Regions from separate parts of the Mesorhizobium sp. B2-4-7 genome, predicted to be linked through region 1. Evidence: predicted binding sites of a transcription regulator. Region 1 holds the regulator's gene; the other holds the start of a gene.

Region 1 (3,821 bases):
TCGTCACCGGCATATTGCTGGCCATCGCCCGCATTTCCGGCGAGACGGCGCCGCTGCTCTTCACGGCGCTCAACAACCAGTTCTGGTCGAGTAATCTCAATGCGCCGATGGCCAGCCTGCCCGTCACCATCTTCCAGTTCGCTCTCAGCCCCTACGAGGAATGGCAGCAGCTGGCGTGGACCGGCGCACTCATAATCACCCTTACGGTTCTCGGGCTGAGCATCTTCGCCCGCAGCCTTACCGGACGCAGAGAGGACAGATGAAACCGATGTTGTCCACCGAATTGAACACGCCCGAAGTCGCGGTCGAGAAAGCCAAGATCGAGGTCAAGAATCTCAATTTCTACTATGGCCAGTCGAAGGCGCTGAAGGATATCAGCCTGTCGCTGCCCGAGCGCAGCGTCACCGCCTTCATCGGGCCTTCGGGCTGCGGGAAGTCGACGCTGCTGCGCGTCTTCAACCGCATCTACGAGCTCTACCCGAGGCAGAGCGCCGAGGGCCAGGTGCTGCTCGACGGCCAGAATATCCTCGACCGCTCGCAGGACCTCAACCTGCTCAGGACCAAGATCGGCATGGTGTTCCAGAAGCCGACGCCGTTCCCGATGTCGATCTACGAGAACATCGCCTTCGGCGTCAGGCTCTATGAGAAGCTCAGCAAGGCGGAGATGGACGGCCGTGTCGAGCAGGCGCTGAAGCGCGCGGCACTGTGGAGCGAGGTCAAGGACAAGCTCAACGCCAGCGGCCTCAGCCTTTCGGGCGGCCAGCAGCAGCGCCTCTGCATCGCCCGCACGGTGGCGGTGAAGCCGGAGGTCATCCTGCTCGACGAGCCTGCCTCGGCGCTCGATCCGCTGTCGACCGCCAAGATCGAGGAGCTGATCGATGAGCTGCAGGCCGACTATACGATCGTCATCGTCACCCACAACATGCAGCAGGCGGCGCGCGTGTCGAAGCAGACCGCGTTCATGTATCTGGGCGAGTTGGTCGAGTTCGACCGCACCGAGAAGATCTTCACATCGCCCCGCGAGAAGCGCACGCAGGACTATATCACCGGCCGCTTCGGCTGATCCCAGGCATACGAGGACCAAGATCATGGCCGAACACACAGTCGCAGCCTTTGACGAAGATCTCGGACAGATCAGCAGGCTGATCCGCGACATGGGCGATCTCGCCTCATCGATGGTCGGCGGCGCCACCAAGGCGCTCCTGAATTCCGACAACGCGCTCGCCCAGCGCGTCGTCTCCGACGACGCCATCATGGACGCGCGCCAGCGCGAACTCGACGACCGCGCCATCACCCTGATCGCCAAGCGGCAGCCCATGGCGGACGATCTGCGCCATGTCGTCGGCTCGATCCGCATGGCGGGCGATCTCGAACGCATCGGCGATCTCGCCAAGAACATCGCCAAGCGCGTCGGCACCGTCGGCCTTGCCGCCACGCCGCGCGACCTGTCGCACTCCATCGACGCCATGGCGCAGCTTGTGCTGATCCAGGTGCAAGGCGTGATCGAGGAGTATGCGGCGCGCGATGCCGCGGCACTTGCGAAGCTGCGCGCCGACGATGAACGCATCGACGTCAAATACACGTCGGTCTTCCGCGAGCTGCTGACCTACATGATGGAGGATCCGCGCAACATCACCGCCTGCACGCATCTTTTGTTCTGCGCCAAGAATCTCGAGCGCATCGGCGATCACGTGACCAACATTGCCGAAAATGCCTATTATGTGCTGACCGGCACGCAATTGCCCGCCAATCGCCCGAAGCAGGACGAGACGGCGATGTCGGCGCCAGCGGCTTGACGGCAGGGGTGACCAGTCGATGATCGCGCCACGCATCATGGTGGTGGAGGACGAGGAGCCGCTGGGTGTGCTGCTCCGTTACAATCTGGAATCGGAGGGTTATCAGGTAGAGGTGGTGACGCGCGGCGACGAAGCCGAGATCCGCTTGCAGGAGAATGTCCCTGACCTTCTTGTGCTCGACTGGATGGTGCCGGCGGTGTCCGGCATCGAGCTCTGCCGCCGTCTCCGCATGCGGCCCGAGACCGAGCGGCTGCCGATCATCATGCTGACGGCGCGCGGCGAGGAAAGCGACCGGGTGCGCGGTCTCTCCACCGGCGCCGACGACTATCTGGTCAAGCCGTTCTCAACGCCGGAATTCATGGCACGCGTCAAGGCGCTGCTGCGCCGCGCCAAGCCCGAAGTTCTGTCCAGCGTGCTCAAGGTCGGCGACATCGTGCTCGACCGTGAATCGCACCGGGTCTACCGCAAGAAAAGCGAGATCCGGCTCGGGCCGACCGAGTTCCGCCTGCTCGAATTCATGATGCGACATCCCGGCCGCGTGTTCTCGCGCAGCCAACTGCTCGACAATGTCTGGGGCGAAACGATCTATATCGACGAGCGCACCGTGGACGTGCATGTCGGCCGGCTGCGCAAGGCGGTCAACAATGGCCGCATGCCTGACGTGATCCGCACCATTCGGGGCGCGGGGTATGCGATTCGCGAAGACTAGGGATATGTCACGCAACGTTCTCGCCCACGCCTGATTTCGCCTGTGCCCCCGGCGCGAAAATCTCCTGGTCGACGAAGGTCAGCGCGCGCATGGCGCAGCCCTCGCGGATCAGTGGCAGTTCGTTCGGCTCGGTGTCGAAGGAAATCGATTTCGAGTGCTGGCCGCCGGCGGTCTGGGCAATGGCCTCGCGCAGAGCCGGCTCGATCAGGTCGAAGGCGGCGGCGCTGACGCCGACCATGGCGACCGGCGCCGGATCGATCAGCGCGAACAGGCTGCCAAGGCCGTAACCCAGCGCCTCGCCGGCCTTGCGGTAGGCTTCGCGCTCCGGCCCGTCCTTTTCGCGCGCCGAGGCCGCCAGGGTGCGCATGTCGGCGTCGCTGACGTCGACGGGCTCGGTGTCCTCGCCAAGCTGCCTCGCGTTGCGCCAGATGGCATAGTTGCCGGCATAGGCCTCGACGCAGCCGCGCCGCCCGCAGCGGCAGAGCGCCCCGCCGGGGCGATGGATCATGTGGCCGAACTCGCCTCCGGATGAATGGGTGCCGGTGAACAGTTCACCCTTCAGCACCAAGCCCATGCCGATGCCGTGCGACAAAAGGATGGCGATGAAGTCGTCGCGGTAGCGCTGGGGATCGCGCCAGCGCAGCGCCACCGCCATCATGTTGCAATCGTTCTCCATGGTGGCGGGAATGCCGAACTCGGCCTCCAGTATGTCGGCGAAGGCGATGTCGGTCTGCGGCGTGATCGGCGACCACAGCATGGTGCGCGCATCCGTGTCGGTGATGCCCTGGATCGCCAGCGCGATGCGGGCGATGCTGCCGACGTCGAGGTCGGGATCCTCGAACCGCCGCCTGACGATGGCCACGCATTCGCCGATCAGCGCCTCGCGCGACAGGGTGAGCGTGTCCAGCCGGCGCTGCTCTTCAGATATCACCTGGCCGGCATAGTCGATGACGGCGACGGAGAGAAAATTCAGCGACAGCACCACGGTCATCACCGCCGCGGCTTCAGGGTTGAGGCTGAGGCCGACCTGCGGCCGGCCGCGTTTCAGCGCACCGGCCTCGCTCGGCTTGCTCTGCGCCAGGATGCCTTCGCCAATCAGGTCGGAGGAGATCGCCGATATGGTGGAATGGCTGAGCCCGGTGGTCGCGGCAATCTCGGTGCGCGAGGGCTGCCCGGCACGGCGCACGGCCGCGATCACCATCGCCCGGTTGCGTCGGCGCAAATCGTCGTGGCGGATTCCGACCGACATGTTTCTCGCATCCTCCCCGTCGCCGCGTTCTCTCCCCAGGATCCCGACGACCGTCAAATACTGGCAG
Region 2 (3,821 bases), on a different contig from region 1:
GTCCAGAAGCGCTTGGTTTCGCCGGCGCCGTCGATCGCCGCCGCCTCGATCAGCGTTTTCGGCACCGCCTGCAGCCCGGCGACGAAGAACAGGAAATTGTAGCTGATCTGCTTCCAGGCGGCCGCCGCCACCAGAAGGATCATGGCGTCGGTGCCGTTGAGCAGCGGATCCCAGGCGACGCCCAAACGTCTCAGCAGATAAGACAGCGAGCCGATCGATGGATTGAACAGGAACAGCCACAGCATGCCTGCAATCGCCGGCGCCACCGCGTAGGGCCAGATCATCAGCGTGCGGTAGAGGCCTTTGCCGCGCACCACCTTTTCCGCCATCACGGCAAGGAGCAGCGCCACGCCCATGGCAACGATCACGGTCGCGAGCGAAAACACCACTGTGACCTTGATCGAGTTGAGATAGGCCGGGTCGGCAAGCACCTTGCGGAAATTGGCAAACCAGACGAACCTGCTCCTCAGCCCGAACGGGTCCTGCCTCAGCATCGACTGGTAGAGCGCCTGCCCGGCCGGCCAGTAGAAGAACACCAGCGTGATGGCAAGTTGCGGCGCCACCAGGAGGTATGGCAAGACTTTGTTGGGAAAGACGACGCGCGGGGTCAATGCGCCGCTCCGGCGTGGAAAGCCGAGCGGCACTCTACGGCGCTCACCGCTGCCCTGCCGGGCATCTCCCCTTCTTGGAGGAAGATTGGCGGTTCCTGCGGCAGCTGCCATTCTCCAGCTTTGACAATCGCCGAAAACGGTCGCGACAGCCAGTCTCCCCCCTTCAGGGGGAGATGCCCGGCAGGGCGGAGGGGGGCCTCGTAGAGCAAGGACTATAACTCGATAGGTTCGGACGCGCCCTAATTCCCCAGCGCTTCCTCGATCGCCGCGTTGCCACGCGTGACCGCATTGTCGAGCGCCTGCTGGGCGGTTTCCTGGCCGGCAAGCATCTTTTCGAACTCCTCGTTCTGGATGTCGCGCACCTGCGGCAAGTTCGGCAACCGCACGCCCTTCGAATTGTCGGTCGGCGCCTTGCCCGTCATCTGCAGGATCGGCGTCTCGCGACCGGGATTCTTGTCGTAGAAGCCGGACTTTTTCGTCGCCTCATAGGCGGCGAGCGTCACCGGCAGGTATCCCGATTTCTGGTGCAGATATTCCTGCACATCGGTCTTGGACAGATAGGCGAAGAAAGCCGCGACGCCTTTGTACTCCTCGTCGGACTTGCCGCCGAAGACCCAAAGGCTGGCACCGCCCGGCGTCGTGTTCTGCGGCGCGCCCTTGGCGTCGCTGTCATAGGGCAACTGGCCAATGCCGTAGTTCATGCCCGACTTGACGATGTCGCCTAGGCCGCCCGAGGATTCGGTGAAGATGCCGCATTCGCCGGCGAGGAATATCTGCTTGGCTTCGGAGGTGCGCCCGCCATATTTGAAGGTGCCGTCCTTGGCCAGATCGGCGAGCGCCTGGAAATGTTTGACGAAGATCGGCGAGTTGATCTTGAGTTCGACATCACCGCCGGCCAGGCCATTCTGCTGCGTGGCCCACGGCACATCGTTCCACGCCGCGAAGTTTTCCAGGTGTATCCAGGTCAGCCAGGTCGAGGTGTAGCCGCAAGCGGCGGCGCCGCTCGCCTTGATCTTTTTGGCATCCTCCCACACCTCGTTCCAGGTCTTGGGTGGGTTGTTCACATCGAGCCCCGCCTTCTGGAAGATGTCCTTGTTGTAGTAGAGGATCGGCGAGGAGGAGTTGTAGGGGAAGGACAGCATGGTGCCGTCCGGCGTCGAATAATAACCGACGATGCCTGGCAGATACTGGCTCTTGTCAAAGTTCATCCCGGCGCCGGTCAGCACCTCGGCCACTGGCTTGATCGCGTCCCGGGCCGCCATCATCACGCCGGTGCCGACATCGAACACCTGGATGATGTCAGGCGACTGGCCGGCGCGATAGGCGGCGATGCCGGCATTCAGCGTTTCGGGATAGGTGCCCTTGAAAACCGGAACAATCTGGTAGTCGCCCTGGCTGGCGTTGAAATCCTTGGAAATCTTGTCGACGACCTCTGCGTTGGCGCCGGTCATGGCGTGCCACCAGCTGATCTGCGTGACGGCGAAGGCGGAGGTTGTGGAAAGCAGGGTCACGGCGACACCGGCCGCGAAGCCAAAGAACTTCATGTTTCGTCTCCCGTTCTCATTGCTTGTCATTGGCGAAAGGGGCACTCCCGCAATGGCACTATGTGTCGTTCGCGCGCAGCGGACAACGGTTTTGTTGCGGGCAGGCGCACTTCATGTCCGGCTAAAGTAGCGTTCACTTCCGGATGAAAGTGACCCGGAAAAGGATTGCATAGCGGCTTGCTGCTTGAATTGATGTACCAGGGACCTGTCTCGAGACGGTCAGCGACCTCACCGACGAACGGCGTCTAACAGCACATGACAACGCTGACATGACAACGCTGAAAAAGGCGTCGGTTTGCTCGGTCGATGCGTGGAAATTCCCGTCCCGCGCTCAGCCTGACGGATTTGACATCGGCCAATCAGTCTGCTGGCCGGGAATGGGTCTGCCGCCGCTCAGTTCTGCTGCCGCTGGGTTCCAGAAGCGCGCGGCAAGTAGAGATGCAGGCTTGTTCCCTGACCGATTTCGCTATCGATTCGGACATGCCCACCGGATTGCTTGATGAAGCCGTAAACTTGGCTTAGCCCGAGTCCCGTACCCTGCCCTTCCGACTTTGTTGTGAAGAACGGCTCGAAAACGCGCGCCAGGGTGTCCTTGCTCATTCCACAGCCGGTATCGCGTACAGTCACGCGAACAAATGAAGCCGCCGCTGAACGCAAATCCTCCAGATCATTTGGAAAATTGCTGGTCTCAATCGTGAGGGTGCCACTGCCTTTCATTGCATCTCTGGCGTTCACCGCAAGGTTAAGAACGGCGATGTCGAGCTGGTTGGCATCGATAAGGATAGGGTCCAAGGCTGGATCCAGATTGCATTGCACCCGGATACCGCTCCCCAACGTCCGTTCCAGCAGCGTCGTCAGCCCCTTGATACGTTCATTGAGATCAATCTGTTCCGGGGCCAGGGATTGGCGTCGCGAAAAGGCAAGCAGTTGCTGTGTTAGCGCTCCTCCATTTTCGATCCGCCTGAACATCTCCTCGACCAGCAGAGTGACTTTCTCATCCGCAGGATATTTAGCGATCTGTTTCTCCAGAAGCCGAAGGCCAGACCCGAAAACGGCGAGTAGGTTGTTGAAGTCATGGACAATGCCAGCTGCGAGGCGTCCAATGGCTTCGAGCTTTTGTGACTGGCGTGCGTTTTCTTCTCTTGATCGCTGGGCCGAGACATCGCGCAGGCTGGCAAGCAATGCGGGCCTGCTGTCCCAGGTAACCTCGACCGTACGCATTTCCACTTCTGCCGGCTTGCGGCCGGAACGGTGAACGGTGATCTCGGCGATCTCTCCGGAGACGACCGGACGGCCGAGCGGAACGTGGAGGAGTTCGTCAAGCGGCTGTCCAAAAATTACGGCTGCCGCAGGATTGGCATAGAGCACTGTTCCGTCCAAATCGACCACCAGCATCCCGTCGGCGGTATTTTCGATCAACTGGCGAAAGCTGAGCTGGCTGATGCCAGCCGGAGATGTATCTCCGGGCGATTCCAGCATTTCGGCGGCGTTTTGCGCCGTATTCAAGGCGCTCTTCATGTCGACGTGTTGTCCACGGCGGAGTCGCCGAACACATCAGGCGCGCTGTCAAAGGGCTTTCCAAGATGCATACCGCCACTGTCGATGGTGAAGCGCCGTATCTGTTTGTCGTGTTCGCTGCCGCGCATTTTCAGCACCATCATGCCGC

What was found. Region 1 encodes PhoB, which activates phosphate uptake and scavenging genes when phosphate is short. Its sites were predicted from a motif close to TGTCATNNANCTGTCAT; they were not measured.
Region 2: a site for PhoB is predicted at 2,414-2,430, ahead of ugpB (sn-glycerol-3-phosphate ABC transporter substrate-binding protein UgpB). Genes of this name have one in related genera too.

What each region holds. Positions count from the first base shown of each region.
Region 1 is NZ_VFVH01000016.1:85,433-89,253, reverse strand. Features, by position in the region: gene pstA (phosphate ABC transporter permease PstA) at 1-263, shown strand, start outside; gene pstB (phosphate ABC transporter ATP-binding protein PstB) at 260-1,063, shown strand; gene phoU (phosphate signaling complex protein PhoU) at 1,089-1,796, shown strand; gene phoB (phosphate regulon transcriptional regulator PhoB) at 1,816-2,505, shown strand; gene FJ946_RS29490 (ROK family protein) at 2,513-3,754, opposite strand.
Region 2 is NZ_VFVH01000003.1:69,163-72,983, reverse strand. Features, by position in the region: gene ugpA (sn-glycerol-3-phosphate ABC transporter permease UgpA) at 1-611, opposite strand, end outside; gene ugpB (sn-glycerol-3-phosphate ABC transporter substrate-binding protein UgpB) at 851-2,155, opposite strand; gene FJ946_RS10395 (ATP-binding protein) at 2,549-3,673, opposite strand; gene kaiC (circadian clock protein KaiC) at 3,670-3,821, opposite strand, start outside.